One region of the Brevibacillus sp. JB24b genome, then DNA from elsewhere that is predicted to be linked to it. Evidence: riboswitches for the same ligand, from Rfam matches in the RefSeq annotation. Region 1 holds a riboswitch; each other region holds the start of a gene.

Region 1 (4,757 bases):
AGGCTGCTGTAGCAATGGACATGAGCAAGATACCACGTTTTCCACGCAATACCACCAATAATTTATTTACTAATAAGGATGTGATATCAGACTTGGCGATCATAACTGCAAACATCCCAAGTAAAATATAGCTGAGTGCTGTTTCTAATTGCCCACTCATCCCCTGCACCATCAACTGGATGGTGTCAGTTAACGAAACACCGGCAACCAGACCTGCTGTTATGGAAGCGGCGATCAAACCAAATATGACATTTAATCGCAACAGCGACAATATAACAATCACGATTACCGAAAGTATAACTCCATTTAATAATAGCATGACGTTCACCTACGCTTTAGTATATTAGCTAACTAAAGTTATAACATAGTAAAGTATTTGTGACAAGCGCTTTTGTAGCTCGAAATACAGCGCATGTTCTTCTCATAATCATTCCATCAGCCTACATAAAATACAGAATTTTTTCATAACTAACAAAACGAATATGATCGATCATTGAATTGTATTGCTTTATAGACAAACGTTCCGATTGAGTATATGATGGCAGTAATGATAACAACTACAAAATGCTTCGGGGAGCTGGAATTGGCCGGCTGAGAGTGTATTACCTTTAATACTGACCCATAACCTGATCTGGATAATGCCAGCGTAGGGAAGTAAGCTTCTGATATCTTCTTACATGAACGCTTCCAGGACAGGTTGCGTTTTTTTGTTGTCTACCAAACAACATGGAGGTTTCGGGATTTATGAGAAATGGTAAACGCTTTACTGCTACTTTCCTTTCTGGTTTGCTCGTATTCGCTTTAACAGCTTGTGGACAATCTGCTACACCAGATACACCAAGCGACAAGAAGTCACCTGAAGCAGCCCCTGCCAAAACTCTAAGTAAGGTCGTCCTTGACTGGACACCTAATACGAATCACACCGGATTATATGTCGCTCTTGAAAAAGGCTACTTTGCCGAGCAAGGGCTGGATGTAGAAATTGTTCAACCCGGTATGAACGGGGCTGATACGATGGTGGCCACCGGTGAAATTCCGTTTGGAGTAAGCTATCAAGAGGGCGTCACGCAAGCACGAACTCAAAACGTACCTATCGTGTCGCTTGCGGCTGTCATTCAGCATAATACTTCTGGTTTTGCTTCACCTGTGGGCAAGAATATTTTGTCTCCCAAAGATTTTGAAGGAAAAACCTACGGGGGCTATGGTGCTCCAAGTGAGAAAGCTGTTTTACAATCTCTAATGAGCCTAGAAAAAGCCGATATAAATAAGCTAAACATTATTAATGTAGGTGAAGCGGATTACTTTACTGCTGTAAAACGCGATATTGACTTCTCTTGGATTTTTTACGCGTGGACGGGCATTGAGGCAGAGTTACGCAATGAACCAATAAACATGATATACGTTAATAAATATTCGGATAAACTAGATTATTATACCCCTGTTCTCATTACTAATGAAAAAATGATTCAAGAGAAGCCAGAGATAGTTAAAGCCTTCATGGCAGCAACCTCCATGGGATATCAATATGCTGGTAAACATCCGGAAGAAGCGGCTAGCATCCTCCTTAAGCACGTTCCAGATTTGGACGAAAAATTGGTACAAGCAAGCCAAAAATGGTTAAGTCCACGTTATCAAGATGATGCACCACGTTGGGGAGAACAAAAACGCGATGTATGGCAAGGCTACTCCGACTGGATGGTTGAACATCACTTATTGGAAAAACCGCTTGATGTAGACAAAGCATTTACCAATGACTTTTTACCAAAACCATAAACGAGGCATATCACATAGAGGAGCGATTCCAGATGGCAAACGCCTTAGTTAGCATTCAAATTATCCCTACTACACCTCAAGGTGAAGGGGTCATTCCCTTTGTAGACAAAGCAATTGAAGTCATTTCGCAATCAGGGGTAAAGTATTTAGTTAGCCCGTTAGAAACCACGATGGAAGGCGAGTTGGAAGAACTGCTTGCTATCGTAAAAAAGATGAATGATGTCATGGTTGAGGCTGGTTGCCCGTCCGTAATCTCCCAAATCAAAATTTATCACCGTGCTGATGGATTAGCTTCGATGGATGTATTGACGGAGAAATATCGTCCATGAATAAAAATCGTCGTCTATTTACAACAGGATGGCCGCCCCTTCTTGCGGTCTTCCTGTTTCTCTTTATCTGGCAGCTTGCGACGTTTATTTGGAAACCCGAAGCATGGTTTTTACCAAGTCCCCTTGTTATTTTCCAAGAAGGCTGGAATCAAGCGCCTCAACTCACGCAACATTTGTGGGCTACCTTACAAATCACCTTGCTGGGCTTTGCAATTGGGAGCACAGCTGGTCTTATTCTGGCCTTTTTATTACATGTGACTCCGCCCATTAAGGCTGCCTTATATCCATTACTCATCCTAAGTCAAAACATACCGACCATTATTTTAGCTCCTCTTTTGATGATCTGGTTTGGCTTTGGTTTATTGCCAAAAATGATTTTGATTACGTTGGTCTGCTTTTTTCCCGTCACCTTATCTACAATGACTGGACTTGCGCAAGCCGACCCGCAAATAAAACGATATATGCTAATGATTGGAGCAACTCGTCAACAAATTTTCTGGAAGCTAGAGTTACCTCACTCGCTTGCTTCCATGTTTTCTGGACTAAAAATATCGGCAACCTACAGTGTAATGGGTGCCGTCATTTCGGAATGGTTAGGATCGCAAAAAGGAATTGGCGTCTATATGCTGATGGCAAAAGCATCATTTCGTGCTGATCGTGTATTTGTAACGATGTTTCTCATTGTAATTGTTAGCTGCTTGTTATTTGGCTTGATTAGCCTCTTAGAACGCTGGACACTCCGATGGCAATCGAACAAGTAAGGCTAGAGAATTTGAGGTCAATAAAAAAGGAAGTGAACAAGCGTGAGTAATGACATCCACACATCTATTAGTATGGACATGACTCCAGAGCAAAATATAGCGTCTACATCTACACTAAAATCTGCCTATACTCCCGACTCTGCACTTGTCGTTGAGCAAATCTCACACTCCTTTACAGAGTCAGGATGCACTATTGAAGTGCTTCACCAGATTTCTTTAGAAGTAAAAAAAGGTGAGTTTGTTTCCTTAATCGGACCATCTGGAAGCGGAAAAAGCACATTATTTCATATTATTGGAGGCCTTTTATCACCAATACACGGTAGCATTACAATTGAAGGTAAGCAGGTTACTGGTGAAACAGGTCACATTAGCTATATGCCGCAATCCTCTAGCTTACTTCCTTGGCGTACAATAGAAGAAAACGTCGGACTAGCCTTAGAAATAGAAGGTGTATCACGTAAAGAAACGCTCAAGCTGGCACGTGAATGGTTGCCGAAGGTTGGATTAGATGGATATGAAAAAGCTTATCCTCACATGCTGTCGGGTGGTATGCAACAAAGAGTCGCTTTCTTGCGCGCATTGTTAAGCAGGCAAGAACTAATCTGCTTGGATGAACCCTTTGGAGCCTTAGATGCACTTAGTCGTACTGACATGCAAAATTGGTTACTATCCATTTGGGAAAAGCATAAACGCTCCGTGCTTTTAATCACACATAGCATTGACGAAGCCATTTTTTTATCCGATAAAATCTATGTACTCACAGCAAAGCCAGCTCAAGTAGCTGCCACAATTTCGGTACCATTTGAACGACCTCGTCGGGAAAAAATGCTGTTATCTCCAGAGTTTCTGCTTGTGAAGGAAAAAATCTTAACGCTGTTACGTCATTCTCAGCAAGCATAATGAAGAAAAACTCGGCTATTGCTACGAACATATGCGATAAGCCGAGTTTTTACAATACAGCCCCATCATTCTCTCTGTTTTCTCACTGGAAAAAATCTTCCCTTCTCCTTCATCCATGCTTCATACTTACAGGCTTTTTGCAAAGCTTGTTCCTCTGCCGAAATCCGAACGCTTACTATCATGGCGTTGGCTACTGTAAAGATCAATGCTGTTTTCCAAGCACCAAATGTAAGAGGGAGCATTCCTACTTCTATGAATACAACCAGGTAGTTTGGATGACGGATGTAGCGATAAGGACCTCGAACAATCGGTTTTTTTCCTTCTAAAACAAAGATCCTAGTATTCCAAAAATGTCCCAAACTTCGAATGCTCCAGATTCTTAGTAACTGGGCGAGACAAAATACGCAAAATGGCCAAAAGTAAAATGCAATAGAATCAGTAGATACTCGAAGCAGTACCTCACCAATCAAGCTAATGAAAAAACCTACATGTAAACTCACAATCCATTTGTAATGCCCAGCAGCTACCTCATATCCTCCTGCTTCCTTCATATAGCGCGCATTTCTTCTTGCTATCACCAACTCGATACAACGTTGGAAAATTACGATCACAAGCACCAGCATAAAAACAGTTACCATTCCAACAACACCTGCTCACAAGAAAATCCAGGTCCAAGAGCTAAAAGCAATCCTATTTCTCCTCGCTGATGTTCTTCTCTCATCTCTCTTTCTAACACAAATAGGACGGTACAAGAAGACATATTCCCGTGATCTCGTAGTACCTCTTTTGCATGGCGCAACCTATCTGGTGGCAGTTGAAGGGCCTGCTCATAGGCTTGTAGAACCTTACTTCCCCCTGGGTGAGCAATTATGCGATCAATACGACAATGAGCCCGTCCTTCTCTTCTCAGGAAACTCTCCATCTCCGGCTTGATTTTATCTTTTACAAGTGAGGGAATGTCTTTAGAAAAGACTACCCGCAAGCCTTCTTCCCT
Region 2 (4,757 bases), 2.7 Mb from region 1:
ACATACGTTCTATAACTCTTTAACAAAAGAACAACGTAAAACACCTGAGATTTATTTCGTGGGTAATAATATTAGCCCTGTCTATTTGACTCACCTTATGCAGGTTATCGAAGGCAAAGAGGTCTCGGTCAACGTTATTTCTAAATCGGGAACGACTACAGAGCCAGCTATTGCTTTCCGTATTTTCCGTGAGTTCATGGAGAAAAAGTATGGTAAAGAAGAAGCGCGTAAACGTATTTATGCAACAACAGATAAAGCGCGCGGGGCTTTGAAACAAGTAGCGACCGAAGAAGGATATGAAAGCTTCGTTATTCCAGATAACGTGGGTGGACGCTTCTCTGTTTTAACCGCAGTAGGTTTGTTGCCTATCGCTGTATCTGGTGCAGATATCGATGCTTTAATGAGTGGAGCACAGGCGGCTCGTCAGCGCTACATGAATCCAGCAATTGGAGAAAATGAATGCTATCAGTATGCTGCTATCCGTAATTGCTTATTGCGAAAAGGGAAGCAAATTGAAATGTTAGTAAGCTATGAGCCTCAATTCCATTATTTCAATGAATGGTGGAAGCAGTTGTTTGGAGAATCTGAAGGTAAGGATGGTCGTGGTATTTTCCCGGCTGCTGCTGACTTCTCTGCTGACCTACATTCCATGGGACAGTTTATTCAGGATGGTTCCCGTAACTTGTTTGAAACGGTGCTTTCAGTTGCCCAGCCAGCTACTGACGTTGAAATCATGCAGGATGCGGCTAATTTAGATGGTTTGAACTTCCTTAGTGGAAAAGGCATGGACTTTGTTAATAAAAAAGCGATGGAAGGTACGATCTTAGCGCATATGGATGGGGGCGTTCCCAATCTAGTAGTTGAATTGCCTGAGCTATCAGCGTATCATATTGGTGAGCTTCTTTATTTCTTTGAAAAAGCATGCGGCATCAGCGGTTATCTGTTAGGTGTGAATCCATTTGATCAGCCTGGCGTAGAGGCTTATAAAGCGAACATGTTCGCGCTACTTGGTAAGCCAGGTTTTGAAAAGCAGAAAGCTGAGCTGGAGGCCCGCTTAAAAGGACAGTAAACCATGTATTTAAGTGTAAAGGAAACAGCTGCTTATCTGGAAATGCCTGAATGGTTTATACGGGAAAAAATAGCAGAGAAACGTATCCGTGCAGTCCATAATGGTGAGGACTACTTTATTAATAAAGAGCAGTTTACCTACCATATGGAAGAGCTAGAGAGATTGAAGGCTTTTGAAGAGGCGGAGAAGTTCGAGCCAATTCCTGAAAGCTATGATTACAAAGACGAAGATTAATAATTTCACATTGATCTACTGGGGGAGTCCTAACTTGCAGGGCTGAGAGGACAGAGCGCGTCTGTTGACCCTTTTTACCTGATCCAGGTCATGCTGGCGAAGGGAAGTGGTTAGATTTGGTGTTGGTAACTTACCCACTTTTCCTACGCGGAGAAGTGGTTTTTTTCATTTCTTTGTGTAAAGAGCCAATCGATTCCCCACTCAGTAGACAAGAGAAAGGGTGAAGAACAATGAAAAGGTGTCCAGATCTCATTGTGATTGGCGGAGGGATAATTGGTTTGTCGATTGCCACTGAACTTGCTAACGTAGGCATGGCTGTTACTCTCATTGAACAGGGGATGTTCGGAGGAGAGGCTTCTGTTGCAGCAGCCGGGATGCTTGCCCCTTTAAAAGAATTTACGAAGCCGGGCCCGCTTCTTGACATGGGAATTCGTTCCCTACAGATGTACGAGAATTGGGTGCTAGAATTAAAGGAAGCTACGGGCATTGACTGCCAGCTATCTACAGCAGGAATTTTGACAGTAGCCATGACCGATATGGAAGAGGAATGGTTACAAGAGCGCTACCAGTGGCAAAAGTCAGAAGGTTATGATATCCAATTGTTGTCCACTGAAGAAGTACAGGAACGAGAACCACATCTATCAAAAATGGTACGGCAAGCCATTTATTCTCCACACGAAGCTGATATTAATAACCGTTTATTATTGAAAGCTTTAGTAATACAGGCCGAAAAACGAAATGTTCATTTATTACAAAATACTACTGTAATCGGATTAAAACATGCTGGAAAGAAAATAACTGGTGTCGTCACAGATAAAGGAGAGATGGAAGCGGATCACGTCATTGTAGCATCTGGTGCGTGGACTGCTGATATTTTACATCAGGTGGGAGTAGATGTTCCTGTTTATCCAGTGAGAGGACAGATCGCAGCAGTTGATTCGATTCATTTGCCTCTTTCCCATGTGGTTTTTGGAAAAAACGGGTATCTAGTGCCTAAACAGGATAGACGTATTATTGTTGGAGCTACAGAAGATTTGGCTGGATTTGATCGTTCTTCAACTGTTTATGGTGTATCGACAGTATTAAAAGGTGCAATGTCGATTGTACCAGCCATTTCAGAAGCCCCGTTTTTACAAGCCTGGGCTGGATTACGACCTGCTACGGCTGACGGATGTCCCATTCTAGGTCCTGTACCAGACTGGACTGGACTGACGCTAGCTTGCGGACATTACCGGAATGGAATTCTTCTAGCACCCCTTACAGCGAAGCTGATAGCAGAGTATGTCAGTTCAGATGAAACAGAGCATATGAGTGCTTTCTTGCCTGATCGGTTTCGTCTTGTTTCATACGAGTAAAGAATGAGTAGAAGGTGCTCACCCTTTTCATAAAGCATGGGAGTTTGAGGAAGGTTAACAGAAAAGGAGATGATCGCAGATGAAGCAATGGAAAAATAGATGGAATCAGATGGCGATAGTTGCTTTTGCTGTGCTTCTGTTTACTGTGTCTACCTCTTCTGATTACGCATGGGCTCAACTATCATCTCCTGTACCTTATGAACCGATACAAGGAGCTCTTATTTTAACGATGAATCCCCATGTAATCAAAGCAATAACTCACTATTATGGTTATCCACGCGCGTATGATTTATCCTCAGTTAGAGTGGTAGGTGTGTCTCGCCTAACGAATCAGCCTCACTCCTACGAAGCTGTTTTTCAGGTGAAGACCTATGAGGGAAATCATTCACCGCCTTTTGCAATCGAAACGATTAAGCTTGCGGTACATCCAAACGGAGTACAATTGACCGGGTACTCTCACCAAGGAGACGAGTGGGAGGCAAAGCGCAAAGTGGAGGAGCAACAAGTACAAAAAGAGTTTGAGGATTACTTTCAAATCAAATTAACTGGCTATCAGCAAATCGGATATTACCAAATTGCCCATCGATATCGCAATGATCCTGATAATACCTTGCTCTTATTTAATCAGGAGTTACTTTCACAAAAAGAGGCTATTCAAAAGCAATTTTATCTTCTACCTATAACCTTTCTTGGTAAACGGGACGGCTATATCTTGTATAAACGACCGGATGGAGGGCAGATTGTCTATTTCCTGCTTAAAGAGTTAGGAACCTGGAAATTAGATAAGATGAAACATGTACCTAGTAAGGGAATTTCGTAACCATCCTGACATGTAGTATATAAATAGGAAAAAAGCCGTCAGCAAAATACTGGCGGCTATTATGATTGGAAAATCAGCTATCTTTATGACTTCTTAGGAAACAGTGCCGTCCAAAAAGGATCATTCTCATATCCAAGGCGCCAAACAGCAAAGCCAGCCAGCTTGTACTTTACAGCTAAACTACGTTTGGCGGCGATACTGTATTCATTCTCATACCAAAGTGTGTGCCATACACCGTTTTTCATATAGTGCAAATAGGGTGATTTATATGTATCATGCCAAACCGGAACAGCTTGACTTTCCTTTATGATGGCAGGTATATTGCGAAAGCTGACAGCCCTTTTTTTCTCTGTACTCCACTCGTAGCCATAGCTTGGGATACCCATTAAAAGCTTATTGGAAGGAACTTGAGAGACACTATAGCGTATGACATCTTCCACCCAATTGTAGGAGGCAACGGGGCCTTCTTCCGACCAGGTACCATGCTCATCATAAGTCATTAGTTGAAGATAGTCAGCTTTGGCACCCAGTGCTTTTAAATCAAAGCCATATACCCAGAATATAGCAGGGTCGTCGTTTGTTTTGGCTGGTACAGAGACAATTAATTGTTTTTTGATCGCGTGAAGCTGGTCTGCTAAGCTCCCAACGAGCATGGAGTAAGCTTGACGATCCCCAGCCGGAACATTTTCAAAGTCAAGATTAGCACCTGACAATTGATTTTGCTGCACGGTGGTGAGGACTTGCTGTATAAAACGTGCTTTATAGTCCTTGTTGGTCAGGATAGAATGGGCTATTTCCTTATCAAATAACTTTGTCCCATGATTAGTAATGACTAAAAAGCTACCTTTTTTTGTATCTTTCGTTAACTGTAGAGCTGTTTTAGGTAATGTTCCTACCAAATAGCCCTCTTTGGTAGCATTATAGTTAAAGAAGGCGACGTCAGATATTTTATCCTGATAATGATGCAGAGATGTATAGGCAGCTAGATCACCTGGATAATTTTCGGCGTAATAACTAACTACTTTTGGTGTAGCTGCTATCTTTGTACTTGATGATACATTTGAACCAGTAGCTGCTTCTAGTTGGCTTCCCGCAAGGGTCATTGAAAGTAGTGACAGTGTTAGCAAGATTCGTTTCACAAAAATAAAATTCCTTTCCGAGTAGGTACATGATGTTATGTAGATAGATTTCTACCTGTACTTCCCTTTCGACATGGAGCATGCGATTCCTTTTAAAGTTACTGATGGTAAATGATGGTTGTTAACTAAATCAAAGCCAT
Region 3 (4,757 bases), 2.0 Mb from region 1:
AACGCTCAATCTGTTCTTACATTCTTTTTTATATGTATGTTCTACCGTTTTACAACATGTACACTTAGCGTGTTGTTCCTGTTTTGCCCTGTTTCTTCTGCTGTAAGCGGTACTGAGTAGGTGTACAACCTGTTTCCTTCTGAAAAACAGCGGCAAAATAGGCACTATTGCGAAACCCTACCCCGCTTGCAATCATTGAAACATTTCGATCTGTTTCTAGTAGTTGCTTCTTCGCTTCATCCATTCGGATGCGCGTTAAATATTTGCCGGGTGTTATCTTCATGCAACGAGAAAAACAACGCTGCAAATAAAAAGGACTCACATAGAGACGTGACGCCATTTCACGCAGAGTTACGGGTTGGTTATAGCAATCGTGAATCATCTCTAGCAGACGGGTTGCCGCATCTTCTTCCGCCGATTTCCATGTTGGTTCAGATGGTCTACACCGCTTGCAAGGACGAAAACCTGCAGCAATGGCATCGGACGCCGCATAATAAATCTTCACATGCTCTCTTTTGGGTGTCCTTGATTTGCATGACGGTTTGCAAAAGATCCCCGTCGTGCTAAGGCCATAAAAGAATAGTTGATCATAATTTGGATCGCATTCTACTATAGCCTTCCAGAACTCCTCTTTCATCCACGATCCCTCCTAGCCTTCAATCTTCAGTATAACGTAATGTTTTTACTTGTAGTAAGCAACCAAGAATAAAAGAGCAAAATTTCGATAGTTTTTTCTTAATTTCACAATTATGTAACTTTTTCCAATACATATGATTGTTCCATTTCATGTTCTTCTTGATCAATTTACTAACAGAACATTCTTTATTTTACTGATACTAAAAAAGCTAAGAGAAGGAAGCAAGCTCCTTCTTTTAGCTTTTTTACAAATTACTTTATTATATACGTCGATAAGCGCCCGCATTCTGCTGAAACAATTGAGGTGCCCCATTTGCCAGTAGTGTAACTACTAAAGCCGTAATCACATACTCAGGTATCAAATAGGTCGCATTATATATGAGGGAATAAAGCGTTGCAGGTGTTCCTTCCGGGGCATAGCTACCAAACCAGACAGCCCCTGAAGTCGTACGGATAGCCAGACATAACGCGATTCCGACTAGTAATCCACCCCAGATGGATGCAATTTTTGTTGCTTTGTTTTGCGTCTTACTAGCGTAAAGGAACGCACCAAAGCCTAGCATGGCATATGAGAGGGGATAGTCTAACAACATTTGAATAGGATGCACCATCTCGCCGCCAAAAAAGAATTTAACCATGCCTACCAGCGCACCTGTGATTAAACCTGCTACCCAACCACGGCGAAAAGCCAATAAGGCTATGGGTACCATTACCAAAGAAACGCTCCCACCTTGAGGCATAGCAAACAATTTTACCTTACTTAAAATAACAGCAATCGCTGCCATGATAGCTATCTCCATCATGATGACCAATCGTGTTCGTGACATTTCTTCTCCTCCTCGTTCTGATGCAATATGTATGTAAGCAGCAGAAATAGAAAGGGTCCAACTCAAGTTTTTATAGACCAAAAATAAAAATAAGGGCAAATTGTATCTCCTAGTTGGTTGTGAAAAAGGTGTTTTTGATGTTTTACACACAAAAAAACCACCCTTAGACGGATGGTTCTCAACTCGGCGATACAACCCCATCTCGACGATAGAGCTACAGCTTTCGCACTTGAAGTCAGCTACCTCTCCCTCCGCTGGCATTACCCAGTTCAGGTTCTACGGTTAGTAACGCATTCTGTTACAATCTCAGCCGTATTTGCTCGGCCCCCGTTTAGTACACGCTTATTTCATTTTTCAATGTTACAAATTCAAGTAATACCATAACATATTACGAATGTTTTGCAAAGCACATCTTTGATGCAACGTTTTTTCGTTTCTACTGTCCTTTTTCATGGTTATAGGCTATGACTTTGCTTCTACCAATACAGAAAAATTAGGTTGAATAAGTCGAAATGTTTACAATATGTATTGGAAAAACGGAAATTGAGTGGGCCGAGGTACCCACCTCTCACGCTATGAATAGTATGTAAGGCAAAAGCCTAAAAAGCCTGCTACTTCGGCACCAACACACTCCCCCTGACATAGGATAAGGTGACTGTATCCCTCAACCTTGTTCCTGTAGAGCCCACAAGGAGGGGTGGCACGTTTTGAAGAGTAGCGACCAAAGTAAACCGTTATTAACTAATCGCGAAAGAGAAGTGTTTGAACTCCTGGTCCAAGACAAGACCACAAAAGAGATAGCAGGACAGCTCTTCATCAGCGAAAAAACAGTCAGAAATCACATTAGTAACGTCATGCAGAAATTGGGCGTGAAAGGGCGGTCACAAGCCGTAGTAGAATTGGTGAGGCTTGGCGAATTAAAAATTTGACCGCTCGAGTGAAATACCTCCCTTTTCTTCAAATATTTGAAGAGAAGGGGGGATTTTTTCATTACCTTAGACATAAGGGGTCCGATTATATGCTTCTTCATATCGCTTCTTCATTCCATTTACAATTAGAGTAAAACCTAAAATCGCAATCATAAAAGCGGTTAACGGAGCAAAGAAAATCCATTGCTTGGCTTGTAGGAAAGCACGTGCTTGTCCGATTAATCCAGCCCATTCATACGTTTTAGTTAAAAAAATACTCGGATCAAATTGCTGAATCGTCCCACCGATAAACAGGTTAAAAATACCCAATTGTCCCATCAAAGTCATAACCCCGATAATCTCCATAACAAAAAGCATCATAATCTGCTCTTTTAGTTGAGGAAGGATATGCCTGAGCATAATGTGATTTTTGCTAGCCCCAATAGAAATGGCTGCTGTGACAAAATGAGCTTCCTTCAACTGCTCTGTTTTTTGACGAACTGATGATACAACACTTGGAATACCTAGCACTGATACAACAATAATAAAAATCATCACTAAGCCAAACGAAGATAGGGGTGAATTGATATTAATACGGTACAGCAGAAAATATACTGGTAAAAACAGCGGCACATGACCCCACACATTTTCTAGACTGAGCCACCATCTCTGTGGACGATCTGCCATTCCTATTTTGAGTCCGATGATCATTCCTAGCATAACTCGCAACAAGGCACAAGCAATCGTAACAAACAGCGTATATCTTGCACCATATAACAAGGAAGTTAGCATATCACGTCCCCATTTATCTGTTCCAATTGGATATTTCTCTGAGGGTGGTAATGGTGGTGAAACGATGACTTGCGTACCATTTACCTCTACATATTCAGCTCGTACCTGAAAGTCTATATCATATGGAGCAACCATTGGTCCAAAAATAGCAACAATGAATAGCACTGATACAATAAAGAAACCCAACCATAATGAAATTCTACCTTTTTGCTTATTCATAAATAAACCCTCGCTCGAACAAATATAGGAGAAAACGAATAATGGTGTAGACTAGACCTGCGATCAGTAACAAAATACACAAACCAATCACAACTATATTAAATTGGTATGTGCCGAAAATAAATCTCGTGATTCCTGACACATTTAGAAGGTATTCTACAATAAACAAATTAGTCACAGAAATCGAGATCGCTTTCTTTAGATCAGCAATAAAAAACGGTTTTATATTTTTATACATGTGGTGCAATTGAACATGGAGTCCACCGAGCCCCTTAGCAACGGCAGTCCGTACGTAATCTTCTCCCCCGACCTGCTTGTATTTTAAATCAACTAGCTTCACTAAATACAGCATGGGTCCAATCGATAGAACCAAGATTGGAAACCAGATCCTTGAAAAATCCTTGCTTAACGGTGAGATGGTAAGTAGACGGACACCCGTTGTTTTATAGATCGTAACCGTCAAAAATAAAAAGAATAAAATTAAAATAAAATCAGGAATAATGGAGATGAAATCAAGTACTTTTTTTATCCACGTAATAATTCGCCACCTGTGGAGAAACAATCCGAACAGGATACTCACAATGATAGAAACGAGTAAACTGGACAGTAAAAGAATAAATGATTGTTTGGCAAAAGGAAAAATATCTTCTGAAATATTGCGTATATTGGCACCAGATGTATATTGTCCTAAGGTTCCCTGAGAAACATCGTGTATAAGAGCCCCTGTTTGTAGGATTACGTTTTCTGGGGTTATGAACAATAATCCGTCTTCATTAATGGCAAGCATCTGTGGTAACCCTGCCATTATTATCACTAGAATAAGCATGATTATTATTTGTTTTAAAAATTTGAACAATTCTTACACCTCCACTTTGTAAAGAGCGTACTATATCATGAATCAAACTTCCAGACCACTCCATATATTTTATTTTTATTTATGACTTTTCTATCAAAATAATAAAAAGGCGCAAAGGTTATAAATAACCTAGCGCCTCTATCATTTTAGTCTAGCACTTCTCCATTACTAGCAATGACATTTTTATACCAGTAGAAGCTTTTCTTTTTCAATCTTCTCAGCGTTCCCCTTCCTTCATTATCTTTATCTACATAGATGAACCCGTAACGTTTCTTCATCTCAGCAGTGGAGGCACTAATTAAATCAATTGGTCCCCATGTTGTGTAACCAATCAGGTCAACACCATCGGCAATCGCTTCTTTCATTTCAGCAATATGATCCTTTAAGTAAGCAATACGATAATCGTCCGCAATGACGTCTCCTTCTTCCACAACATCAACTGCCCCTAATCCATTTTCAACGATAAACAGTGGTACCTGATAACGATCGTACAAAATATTAAGTGCGATACGTAGACCT

Evidence for each region. A riboswitch is a leader RNA that binds a small molecule or an ion and turns the genes downstream of it on or off. The one in region 1 is predicted to bind thiamine pyrophosphate.
Region 2: it holds a riboswitch for thiamine pyrophosphate, as region 1 does, so the genes downstream of both, thiO (glycine oxidase ThiO) here and ACQV1I_RS15620 (ABC transporter substrate-binding protein) in region 1, are expected to answer to the same signal.
Region 3: it holds a riboswitch for thiamine pyrophosphate, as region 1 does, so the genes downstream of both, thiT (energy-coupled thiamine transporter ThiT) here and ACQV1I_RS15620 (ABC transporter substrate-binding protein) in region 1, are expected to answer to the same signal.

The regions. Positions count from the first base shown of each region.
Region 1 is NZ_JBNVQV010000001.1:3,337,985-3,342,741, forward strand. Features, by position in the region: gene ACQV1I_RS15615 (Na+/H+ antiporter family protein) at 1-319, opposite strand, end outside; TPP riboswitch at 561-669, shown strand; gene ACQV1I_RS15620 (ABC transporter substrate-binding protein) at 745-1,773, shown strand; gene ACQV1I_RS15625 (MTH1187 family thiamine-binding protein) at 1,806-2,102, shown strand; gene ACQV1I_RS15630 (ABC transporter permease) at 2,099-2,863, shown strand; gene ACQV1I_RS15635 (ABC transporter ATP-binding protein) at 2,906-3,763, shown strand; gene ACQV1I_RS15640 (isoprenylcysteine carboxyl methyltransferase family protein) at 3,829-4,401, opposite strand; gene ACQV1I_RS15645 (type III polyketide synthase) at 4,395-4,757, opposite strand, start outside.
Region 2 is NZ_JBNVQV010000001.1:647,693-652,449, forward strand. Features, by position in the region: gene ACQV1I_RS03360 (glucose-6-phosphate isomerase) at 1-1,069, shown strand, start outside; gene ACQV1I_RS03365 (excisionase family DNA-binding protein) at 1,073-1,303, shown strand; TPP riboswitch at 1,314-1,425, shown strand; gene thiO (glycine oxidase ThiO) at 1,534-2,658, shown strand; gene ACQV1I_RS03375 (DUF3888 domain-containing protein) at 2,738-3,478, shown strand; gene ACQV1I_RS03380 (glycosyl hydrolase family 18 protein) at 3,562-4,617, opposite strand.
Region 3 is NZ_JBNVQV010000001.1:1,332,160-1,336,916, reverse strand. Features, by position in the region: gene ACQV1I_RS06540 (bifunctional transcriptional activator/DNA repair enzyme AdaA) at 65-637, opposite strand; gene thiT (energy-coupled thiamine transporter ThiT) at 897-1,463, opposite strand; TPP riboswitch at 1,693-1,804, opposite strand; gene ACQV1I_RS06530 (helix-turn-helix domain-containing protein) at 2,171-2,392, shown strand; gene ACQV1I_RS06525 (ABC transporter permease) at 2,459-3,382, opposite strand; gene ACQV1I_RS06520 (ABC transporter permease subunit) at 3,375-4,238, opposite strand; gene ACQV1I_RS06515 (6-phospho-beta-glucosidase) at 4,385-4,757, opposite strand, start outside.